Regions from separate parts of the Kitasatospora sp. NPDC058478 genome, predicted to be linked through region 2. Evidence: predicted binding sites of a transcription regulator. Region 2 holds the regulator's gene; each other region holds the start of a gene.

Region 1 (3,273 bases), on a different contig from region 2:
GGACGGGAGCAGCGGCCGGCGGCGCCGAAGGCCCGGCTGGTCTTCCGGGACCCTCTGGACCAGCAGTCCCGGGACGACACCGACACCGGCTGGGGTGAGCGCCCCGGGGCGGGGGAGAGCGGTGGGCGGGGGCTGGACTGGTACCTGAGCCAGCGCCCGCCGCACCACGGGGACTGAGGAGCGGTGCTCAGCGCTGCGGGGTGACCAGCGCGTCGCGGATCTCGGTGAGCAGTTGGACCTCCTTGGCCTCGGCCTCCGCCATCGTCTCGGCGGTGCTCTTCCGCCTGGCGGCCAGCCTGTTCATGGGCACGATCAGGACGAAGTAGACGACGGCCGCCGTGATCAGGAACTGCAGCAGGGCGCTGAGCACCGATCCCCACAGGATGAGGATTCCGGACGTGACCTCGCCGGTGGCGTTCAGCTCGCAGGGCCCCTTGAGGCAGGAACTGTAGGACGCCAGATCCTTCGTTCCGAAGACGCCGACGATCGGATTGATGACGCCCTTGACGAAGGCGTTGACGATGTTGGTGAAGGCCGCGCCGATGACGACGGCGACGGCGAATTCGACGACGTTTCCACGCAGCAGGAATTGCTTGAAGCCTTTCATGCCGCCGTGAACGACGAAGTCGTTGCCCGGTTACGGGTGATCTTCCGTCGGACCGGATTGACAACCCGTCCGGCCCACCGGGCCGCCCGGCGGCGACGGCAGCCCGGCCCGTGCGGGCCCGACCGCGAGCGCCGCGGCCACCGCGAGCAGCACCAGCGCGGGCACCCCGGCCCGGCGTCGTACGGCGTGCCGCCAGCGGTGCCACCCGCCGGCCCCGCGCCGGATCGGGGGGAAGCGCGGCACCTCCCGCCGGGGCGGCACGGTGGGTGCGGGCAGCGGTACGGAGAGGCTCATGGTCGTCATGGTCACCACCGAGGTCGTGGGGGGCCGCCCCTGTGCGGGCCGGTCGTTCTCCGGCGACCCCTACGATGTGCGCCGCGCGCCGCCCCGGAAAGCCGTTATCCGCAGCCTGTGGACAACTCGGGCCCTGTGGATGAATTCGTACACCCGCACGAGTGCATCCGGCCCGCCCGGGATGACGAACCGGGGCGGCGAGTGGTGACAGCGAGCAGGGACGACGAAGGCCCGCCGCCCCGCGGAGAACGCGGGGTGGCGGGCCTTGTCGATGCGCTGTGTGCGTCCGGCGCCGAGGTCAGCTCGCGGCCGGAGCCGGGCTGGAGGAGCTGGAAGAGCTCGAAGAACCGGAGGACGAGGACGTCGACGACGTCGAGGACGACGCCGGGGTCGAGCCGGACGACGCCGCCGAGGAGCTACCGGAGGAGCCTGCGCCCACCGTGCTGCTGGAGGACGAGCGGCTGTCGGTGCGGTAGAAGCCCGAGCCCTTGAACACGACGCCCACGGCCGAGAAGACCTTGCGGAGCCGTCCCTGGCAGTCGGGGCACGTGGTCAGCGCCTCGTCGGTGAACTTCTGCACCGCCTCCAGGCCGTTGCCGCACTCGGTGCACTGGTACTGGTACGTGGGCACTTGTCTTCCTCCTGGCACTCTCGCCTGATGAGTGCTAACGATGGTCAATGATGCGGCATTCCGCTGAATCAGTCCAGCGACTCCGATGTGAGATGAGCCGTGGCCGAGCCGCGCACACTTCTCCACCGCGGCTCCGCGCGGCTTCCACCGCGCGCCGCCCACGGCTTCGCGCGGTGCGCCACCGCGTGCCCGCTCAGCCCTTGGCCGCGCCCACCAGCTGCGCCGCGGTGCCGCGCTCCGGTGCGGCCGCGACGACCTGACCAGGCCCGCCCGGCGCGGTCAGCAGGTGCCGCAGTGATATCAGCGCGATCAGGCCCAGGCCGGCGCCGGCCACCGGCACCAGGAACCCGCTGGACGGCCCGTGGCCGTCGATCAGCTGCCCGGCGATCATCTGGCCGACCGCCAGGCCGAGGCCGATGGCGCCGGTCAGCCAGGTGAACGCCTCGGTCTTGGCGCCGTCCGCGACGAGCGTCTCGACCAGGGTGTAGCCGCTGATCAGGGTCGGCGCGATGGCCAGGCCGCAGACCAGTCCGGCGACGGCGAGCGCGACCAGGTTGGGCATCGCCCACAGCGTCGAGCAGCCCAGCACCAGCAGGGCGTAGCTCATGACCATCCGCTGCTGCACGGACCGCCGCCAGGCGATCACGCCGTACAGCACGCCGGCCACCATCGAGCCGCCGGCGAAGATCCCGTACACGGTGCCGGCGGCGCCGTGCTGCCCGACCGAGTCGGCGAAGGCGTTCACCGAGACCTGCATGCCGCCGAACACGGCGCCCACCCCGAGGAAGGCCCCGGCCAGCAGCCGGACGCCGGGGGAGGCGAGCGCGGAGGCGCGTCGCACGCCGGGCTGGGGCAGTGCCCGGGCGGGCGCGGTGCGCCGCTGGGCGGCGAAGGCCAGACCGCCGACGAGGGTCAGCGTGGCCTCGGCGATCAGCCCGGCCGAGGGGCTGACCGTGGTGGCGACGGCGGTGGCCAGGATCGGGCCGATCACGAAGGTGAACTCGTCCGTCACGGACTCGAAGGCGAACGCGGTGCCCACCTTGGCCGCGGACGAGGCGGACGCGCCGTCCGCGGTGAACTCGGCGATCCAGCGGGCCCGGACCATGGCGCCGATCTGCGGAACGCTCGCGCCGGCCGGGACGGCGGCCAGGAACAGGCTCCAGGCCGGTGCGTGGCCGAGCGCCAGCGCGATCAGCGCGCCGACCGAGGCCGCGTGCACCACGACGGTCGGGACGAGGACGGCGGTCTGGCCGTACCGGTCGGCGAGCCGGCCGGTCTGCGGGCCGATCAGGGCCTGGGCGACGGCGGCGACGGCCGCGACGGTGCTCGCGGTGCCGTACGAGCCGTGGGTGTCCTTGACGAGCAGCAGGATGCCCATGCTGAGCATCGCGTACGGCAGCCGCGCGAGGAATGCCGGTGCCAGGAACGTCCAGGCGCCGGGCGTGCGCAGCAGTGCGCCGTACCCGACCCGCACGGGGGCGGGGGCGTCGACGGCATCGGCGGTGCCGTCGGCGGGGGTGGCGTTGGCGGTGTCACGCGGGGTCGCGGTGTCCGCGGGGTCGTCGACCGTTCGGCGGGCCGTCACGGTCGGTCCTTCCTGCTGCCTGGTAGCGCGGCAGGGCATGGGGTGGCCCCGACGGCGCCGAGAGTCGTCCTCTCGCGCGTCGACCGGGGTAGATACCGGGCCGGCCCGGCGTGGTGGCCGAGGTCCGGACCGCGGCCGCCGAACGGTCGCGCCAAC
Region 2 (3,273 bases):
GCCCGGCGCGAACTGGCCGGACGGCCGCTCCTCGCCGCGCAGCACCGCGAGCCGGCGCAGCAGCTCCTCCTGCTCGGGGTCGAGCTTGGTGGGCGTCTGCACCTCGACATGCACTATCAGGTCGCCTCGTCCGCCGCCGCGCAGGTGCGTGATGCCGCGGCCGTGCAGCGGGATCGACTGGCCGGACTGGGTGCCGGGCCGGATGTCGAGCTCCTCCAGCCCGTCCAGGGTCTGCAGCGGCACCTGGGTGCCGAGGGACGCGGCCGTCATCGGGATGGTGACGGTGCAGTGCAGATCGTCCCCGCGCCGCTGGAAGACGGTGTGGGTGGTCTCGGCGATCTCGACGTACAGGTCGCCGGCCGGGCCGCCGCCGGGGCCGACCTCGCCCTCGCCGGCCAGCTGGATCCGGGTGCCGTTGTCGACACCGGCCGGGATCTTGACGGTCAGGGTGCGCCGGGCGCGGACCCTGCCGTCGCCGGCGCACTCCGGGCACGGGGTCGGCACGACGGTGCCGAAGCCCTGGCACTGCGGGCAGGGCCGGGAGGTCATGACCTGGCCCAGGAACGACCGGGTGACCTGGGAGACCTCGCCCCTGCCGCGACACATGTCGCAGGTCTGCGCGGAGGTGCCGGGGGCCGCGCCCTCACCGCTGCACGTGGTGCAGGTGACGGCCGTGTCGACCTGGAGTTCCTTGGTGGTGCCGAAGGCGGCCTCCTCCAGGGTGATCTCCAGCCGGATCATGGCGTCCTGGCCGCGGCGGGTGCGCGAGCGCGGGCCGCGCTGGCCGGCCGCGGCGCCGAAGAAGGCGTCCATGATGTCGGAGAAGCCGAATCCGGCCGCCCCCGCGCCGAAGCCGCCCGCGCCCCCGCCGCCCGGCGAGAGCGGGTCACCGCCGAGGTCGTAGACCTGGCGCTTCTGCGGGTCGGAGAGCACCTCGTAAGCGGCGTTGATCTCCTTGAACCGCTCCTGCGTCTTCGGGTCCGGGTTGACGTCCGGGTGCAGTTCGCGTGCCAGGCGTCGGAAGGCCTTCTTGATCTCGTCCTGCCCCGCATCCCGTCGGACGCCGAGTACCGCGTAGTAGTCCGTGGCCACCAAATGCTCCGCTTGTTCCGCCTGTAGTAGTGCTGCGACTGGACACCGCCGTCAGAGGTTCCGACGGCGGCCTGTGCTACGACTCGGCCAGGATCTGGCCCACGTACCGCGCCACCGCACGCACCGCCCCCATTGTGCCCGGATAGTCCATCCGGGTCGGACCGATCACACCCAGTTTGGCCACGCTCTCGTCGCCCGAACCGTAACCGACCGACACCACCGAGGTGGAATTCAGCCCCTCGTAGGCGATCTCCCGCCCGATCCGGACCGTCATCGCGGCGTCCGCCGTCTCACCCAGGAGGCGGAGCAGGACGACCTGCTCCTCCAGGGCTTCCAGCACCGGCTGGATGGTCAGGGGGAAGTCGTGCCCGAAGCGGGTCAGGTTGGCCGTGCCGGCCAGCATGATCCGCTCCTCGTTCTGCTCGGCGAGCGCTTCGAACAGCGTCGCCAGGACCGTGCTGACGGTCGGGCGGTCCGGCGGCTCGAAACCCGCCGGGAGCTCCTCCAGGAACCCCGGCACGTCCGGCAGCCGCTGGCCGACGGCCCGCGCGTTGATCCGGGCCCGCAGGTCCGCCAGGACCGTCTCGCCGACCGGGCCCGGGCAGTCGACCATCCGCTGCTCGACCCGGCCGGTGTTGGTGATCAGGACCAGCATCACCTTGGTCGGGGCCAGCGCCACCAGCTCGATGTGCCGGACGGTGGACCGCGACAGCGAGGGGTACTGCACCACCGCGACCTGCCGGGTGAGCTGGGCGAGCAGCCGCACCGTCCGCATGACCACGTCGTCCAGGTCGACGGCGCCGTCCAGGAAGTGCCGGATCGCCCGGCGCTCGGGGGCGCTCATCGGCTTGACCTCGGCGAGCTTGTCGACGAACAGGCGGTACCCCTTGTCGGTGGGGATGCGCCCGGCACTGGTGTGCGGCTGGTGGATGTAGCCCTCCTCCTCCAGCGCCGCCATGTCGTTGCGCACGGTCGCCGGGGAGACTCCGAGGTTGTGCCGCTCCACCAGGGCCTTGGAGCCGACCGGCTCCTCGGTGCCCACGTAGTCCTGGACGATCGCGCGGAGCACGGCGAGCTTGCGGTCGTCCAGCTGGCGAACCTCACCGGCCATGGGGCACACACCTCCGTCTTCGCACGTTGTCCGTTCGTGTCACGCATGCTGCTGCCCGCTCCGGGAGGATCCCGGCTCCGGCACCCGCTTTGGCACTCTGAACCTGCGAGTGCCAAAACCGTACCTGCCAGTGTAAGGCCCGGGCCCAACGGCAGGAACGGCCCGGCCGGAGTGATCCTGCCCGCAGTTCCCGGCGCGGGGGTGGTGCCGCAGGGCCGTCCGGGTGGCAGCATCGAAGACGACGGCGAATGGAGGAGCAAGCAATGTCGAGCTCGGGCCAGCACACCCGTTTCGCGCCCGACCGCGGCCTGACCGGCCGCATGGTCGTGACGATGTTCGTGATCGGGCTGCTGTACGTCGGTTTCACCGGTCTGCTGATCGTGCTGCTGCGCGGCGCCTGGCCACTGATCGTCCTGATCTCCGGCGGGCTGTTCGTGGCCCAGTTCTGGTTCAGCGACAAGATCACCGAACGGGCGATGGGCGCCCACCAGGTGACCCCTGAGCAGTACCCGCAACTGCACGGCACCATCGACCGGCTCTGCGCGCTGGCCGACATGCCCAAACCCCGGGTGGCGGTCGCCGACAACGACATGCCGAACGCCTTCGCCACCGGCCGCAACCCGCAGAACGCCGTGGTGTGCGTCACCACCGGCCTGCTGCGCCGGCTGGAGCCCGAGGAACTGGAGGGCGTCCTCGCCCACGAGCTGTCCCACGTCGCCCACCGGGACGTCGCGGTGATGACCATCGCCGGCTTCCTCGGCGTCCTCGCCGGGGCCATGACCCGGATCGCCATGTACGGCGGGTTCATGGGCGGCAACCGCAACAACAACGACCAGAACGCGGCCATCGTCGCCCTGATCATCCCGCTGGTGTCGATGGTCGTCTACGCCATCAGCTTCCTGCTCACCCGGCTCCTGTCCCGCTACCGGGAACTCGCCGCCGACCGCGCCGCCGCCCAGCTCACCGGCCGGCCCAGCGCCCTCGCCTCCGCGCTCACCAAGGTCACCGGCCAGATCGCCGCCATCCCCAGCAAGGACCTGCGCCAGGCGCAGCCCTACAACGCCTTCTAC
Region 3 (3,273 bases), on a different contig from region 2:
CCCAGATGTTCGGCGACCTGCTGGCCCGGATCCAGGAGCAGGGCTTCTCGGTGGCCCGGCTGGAGGACTACATCCAGGCGCCCGCCTCGTAGTCGGTGCGCCCGCCTCGTAGTCCGGGCGCCCGCCCCGTGGCCGCCTCAGGCGGGCCGGCCGAGCATCATCAGCGGCCCGTTGTCGGTGCGGCTGAGGATCACCGTGACGGCGTTCGGCCCGGAGGGCTTGAGCTGGCGGCGCAGCTCCTCCGGGGTGATCGCCATCCCGCGCTTCTTGATCACCACCGTGCCGACCCCGCGCTCGCGCAGCAGCGCCTTCAGCCGCTTGATGTGGAACGGCAGCACGTCGGTGAGCTCGAAGGCGTGCGCGTACGGGGTGGCGACCAGCCGGTCCGAGGTGAGGTAGGCGATCTTCGGGTCGATCAGCCGGCCGCCCACCTGCTCGGCCACCTCGGCCACCAGGTGGGCCCGGATCACCGCGCCGTCCGGCTCGTACAGGTAGCGCCCGACCGGGCCGGCCGGCGGGTCGGGCAGGTCGCCGCCGGTGAGGCTGGCGGCCTGCGGCAGCAGGGTGGCGCGGTGCGGGCGGGCGGCCCCGGTGCCGAACCAGAGCACCGCCTCCTTCACGTCGCCGTGGTCGGAGACCCACTCCGCCTCGGCGTCGGCCGGGACGGCCTCGTGCGGGATTCCCGGGGCCACCTTCAGCGCGCCGATCGGGGTCCGGCGGCCGGCCTCGATCGCCCAGGAGAGCGGCGGGGCGTACGCCTCCGGGTCGAACACCCGGCCGCGCGCCGTGCGCCGCGCCGGGTCGGTGAACACCGCGTCGTAGCCGGTGACGTCCACCTCGGCGACGTCCGCGCAGCGCACCCGGACCAGGTCGGTCAGGCCCAGCGCGGCCGCGTTGGCGGCGGTGGCGGCGCAGGCCGCCGGGTCCTTGTCGACGGCCAGCACCTCGATCCCGGCCCTGGCCAGCGCCAGCACGTCCCCGCCGATGCCGCAGCACAGGTCGGCCAGCCGGCGGACGCCCAGCTCGGCGAAGCGGCGCGCCCGCCACTCGGCCACGCTGCGCCGGGTGGACTGCTCGACGCCGTTGGGCGTGAAGTACATCAGGTCGGCGTCCGCCCCGAACTTCGCCCGCGCCCGCTGCCGCAGCCGGGCCTGCCCGAAGGCCGCCGAGACCAGCTCGGCCGGGTGCTCCCGCCGCAGCCTGGTGGCCAGCGCCAGCTCCTCCTCGGGCGTGAACTCGCGCAGTTCGGCGAGCAGGGCCTGGCCCTCGGGGGTCAGCAGGGGCTGGAGGTTCTCGGTGTCCACGGGGCCATTCTGGCGGGTTGGCCGCCCCACCGGCTCCGACGGTGCCGGCGCGGTGGGGCGGGGCGGTCGCACGGGAGTACGGCTGCGCGCCCGCGGTTCGGGACGCCAGGGCGCGCCGTTGGCACTCTGGTTGACTGAGTGCTAACACCGGCCTATGGTCGTCCTTGGCACTCCCCACTGGGGGAGTGCTAACGCGAAGACGTGTGCCTGACCCCCGCGACGGCAGGCCCGCAGGTTCGCTCCTACCCGTTAGAAACCCCGTAATCTCCGAAGGGGAGCTCGGACGTGACCACCAGCAGCAAGGTTGCCATCAAGCCGCTTGAGGACCGCATCGTGGTCCAGCCGCTCGACGCCGAGACCACCACGGCCTCCGGCCTGGTTATCCCGGACACCGCCAAGGAGAAGCCCCAGGAGGGCGTCGTCCTGGCCGTCGGCCCGGGTCGCTTCGAGGACGGCCAGCGTCTGCCGCTCGACGTCGCCGTCGGTGACATCGTCCTGTACTCGAAGTACGGCGGCACCGAGGTGAAGTACCAGGGCGAGGAGTACCTGGTTCTCTCCGCTCGCGACGTTCTCGCCATCATCGAGAAGTAAGTCGTTCCGACCCGCCCCGGATCCGTGTCCCAAGTGACAGGGGCCCGGGGCGTGGTTGTTGGTTCACGTAGTCCGGCGGCCGGTGGGCCGGCCGAAGCCCCGAGGGAATAGGGAACATGGCGAAGATCCTGCAGTTCAACGAGGACGCCCGCCGCTCGCTGGAGCGCGGTGTCAACAAGCTGGCCGACACCGTCAAGGTGACCATCGGCCCCAAGGGCCGCAACGTCGTCATCGACAAGAAGTTCGGCGCCCCGACCATCACCAACGACGGTGTCACCATCGCCCGTGAGGTCGAGCTGGACGACCCGTACGAGAACCTTGGCGCGCAGCTCGTCAAGGAGGTCGCCACCAAGACCAACGACGTCGCGGGTGACGGCACCACCACCGCCACCGTGCTGGCCCAGGCCCTGGTCAACGAGGGTCTGCGCAACGTCGCCGCCGGTGCCGGCCCGGCCGCCCTGAAGAAGGGCATCGACAAGGCCGTCGCCGCCGTCTCCGAGCACCTGCTCTCGGTGGCCCGCGAGATCGAGGGCAAGGACGACGTCGCCGCCGTCGCGTCCCTCTCCGCCCAGGACACCCAGGTCGGCGAGCTGATCGCCGAGGCGATCGACAAGGTCGGCAAGGACGGTGTCATCACCGTCGAGGAGTCGAACACCTTCGGCGTGGAGCTGGACTTCACCGAGGGCATGCAGTTCGACAAGGGCTACCTGTCGCCGTACTTCGTCACCGACGCGGAGCGGCAGGAGGCGGTCCTGGAGGACCCGTACATCCTGATCAACCAGGGCAAGATCTCCTCCATCCAGGAGCTGCTGCCGCTGCTGGAGAAGATCCTCCAGGGCGGTGCCTCCCGGCCGCTGCTGATCATCGCCGAGGACGTCGACGGCGAGGCGCTGTCCACCCTCGTGGTGAACAAGATCCGCGGCACCTTCAACGCGGTCGCCGTCAAGGCCCCGGGCTTCGGCGACCGCCGCAAGGCGATCCTCGGCGACCTGGCCACCCTGACCGGCGGCACGGTCATCTCCGAGGAGGTCGGCCTCAAGCTCGACCAGGTCGGCGTGGACGTGCTGGGCACCGCCCGCCGCGTGACCATCACCAAGGACGAGACCACCGTCGTCGACGGTGCCGGTGACACCGAGGCCGTGGCCGGCCGCGTCGCCCAGATCAAGGGTGAGATCGCCGCCACCGACTCCGACTGGGACCGCGAGAAGCTGCAGGAGCGCCTGGCCAAGCTGGCCGGCGGCGTCTGCGTCATCAAGGTCGGCGCCGCCACCGAGGTGGAGCTGAAGGAGCGCAAGCACCGCCTGGAGGACGCCATCTCGGCGACCCGTGCCGCGGTCGAGGAGGGCATCGTCGCCGGTGGCGGCGCCTCCCTGGTGCA

What was found. The regulator HrcA, encoded in region 2, represses chaperone genes, less so after heat shock. The targets are predictions, from matches to a motif close to TTNGCACTCNGNNNNNCNGAGTGCNAA.
Region 1: ACFWPT_RS31140 (FmdB family zinc ribbon protein) is a predicted target of HrcA. The motif match lies at 1,544-1,570, and genes of this name have one in related genera.
Region 3: groES (co-chaperone GroES) is a predicted target of HrcA. The motif match lies at 1,423-1,449, and genes of this name have one in related genera.

The regions. Positions count from the first base shown of each region.
Region 1 covers NZ_JBHXML010000067.1:8,775-12,047, reverse strand. The annotation lists gene ACFWPT_RS31155 (hypothetical protein) at 1-177, shown strand, start outside; gene mscL (large conductance mechanosensitive channel protein MscL) at 188-607, opposite strand; gene ACFWPT_RS31145 (hypothetical protein) at 638-901, opposite strand; gene ACFWPT_RS31140 (FmdB family zinc ribbon protein) at 1,200-1,532, opposite strand; gene ACFWPT_RS31135 (MFS transporter) at 1,726-3,117, opposite strand.
Region 2 covers NZ_JBHXML010000007.1:96,871-100,143, forward strand. The annotation lists gene dnaJ (molecular chaperone DnaJ) at 1-1,092, opposite strand, end outside; gene hrcA (heat-inducible transcriptional repressor HrcA) at 1,169-2,203, opposite strand; gene htpX (zinc metalloprotease HtpX) at 2,467-3,273, shown strand, end outside.
Region 3 covers NZ_JBHXML010000048.1:13,009-16,281, forward strand. The annotation lists gene ACFWPT_RS25395 (polysaccharide deacetylase family protein) at 1-92, shown strand, start outside; gene ACFWPT_RS25400 (SAM-dependent methyltransferase) at 138-1,304, opposite strand; gene groES (co-chaperone GroES) at 1,590-1,895, shown strand; gene groL (chaperonin GroEL) at 2,012-3,273, shown strand, end outside.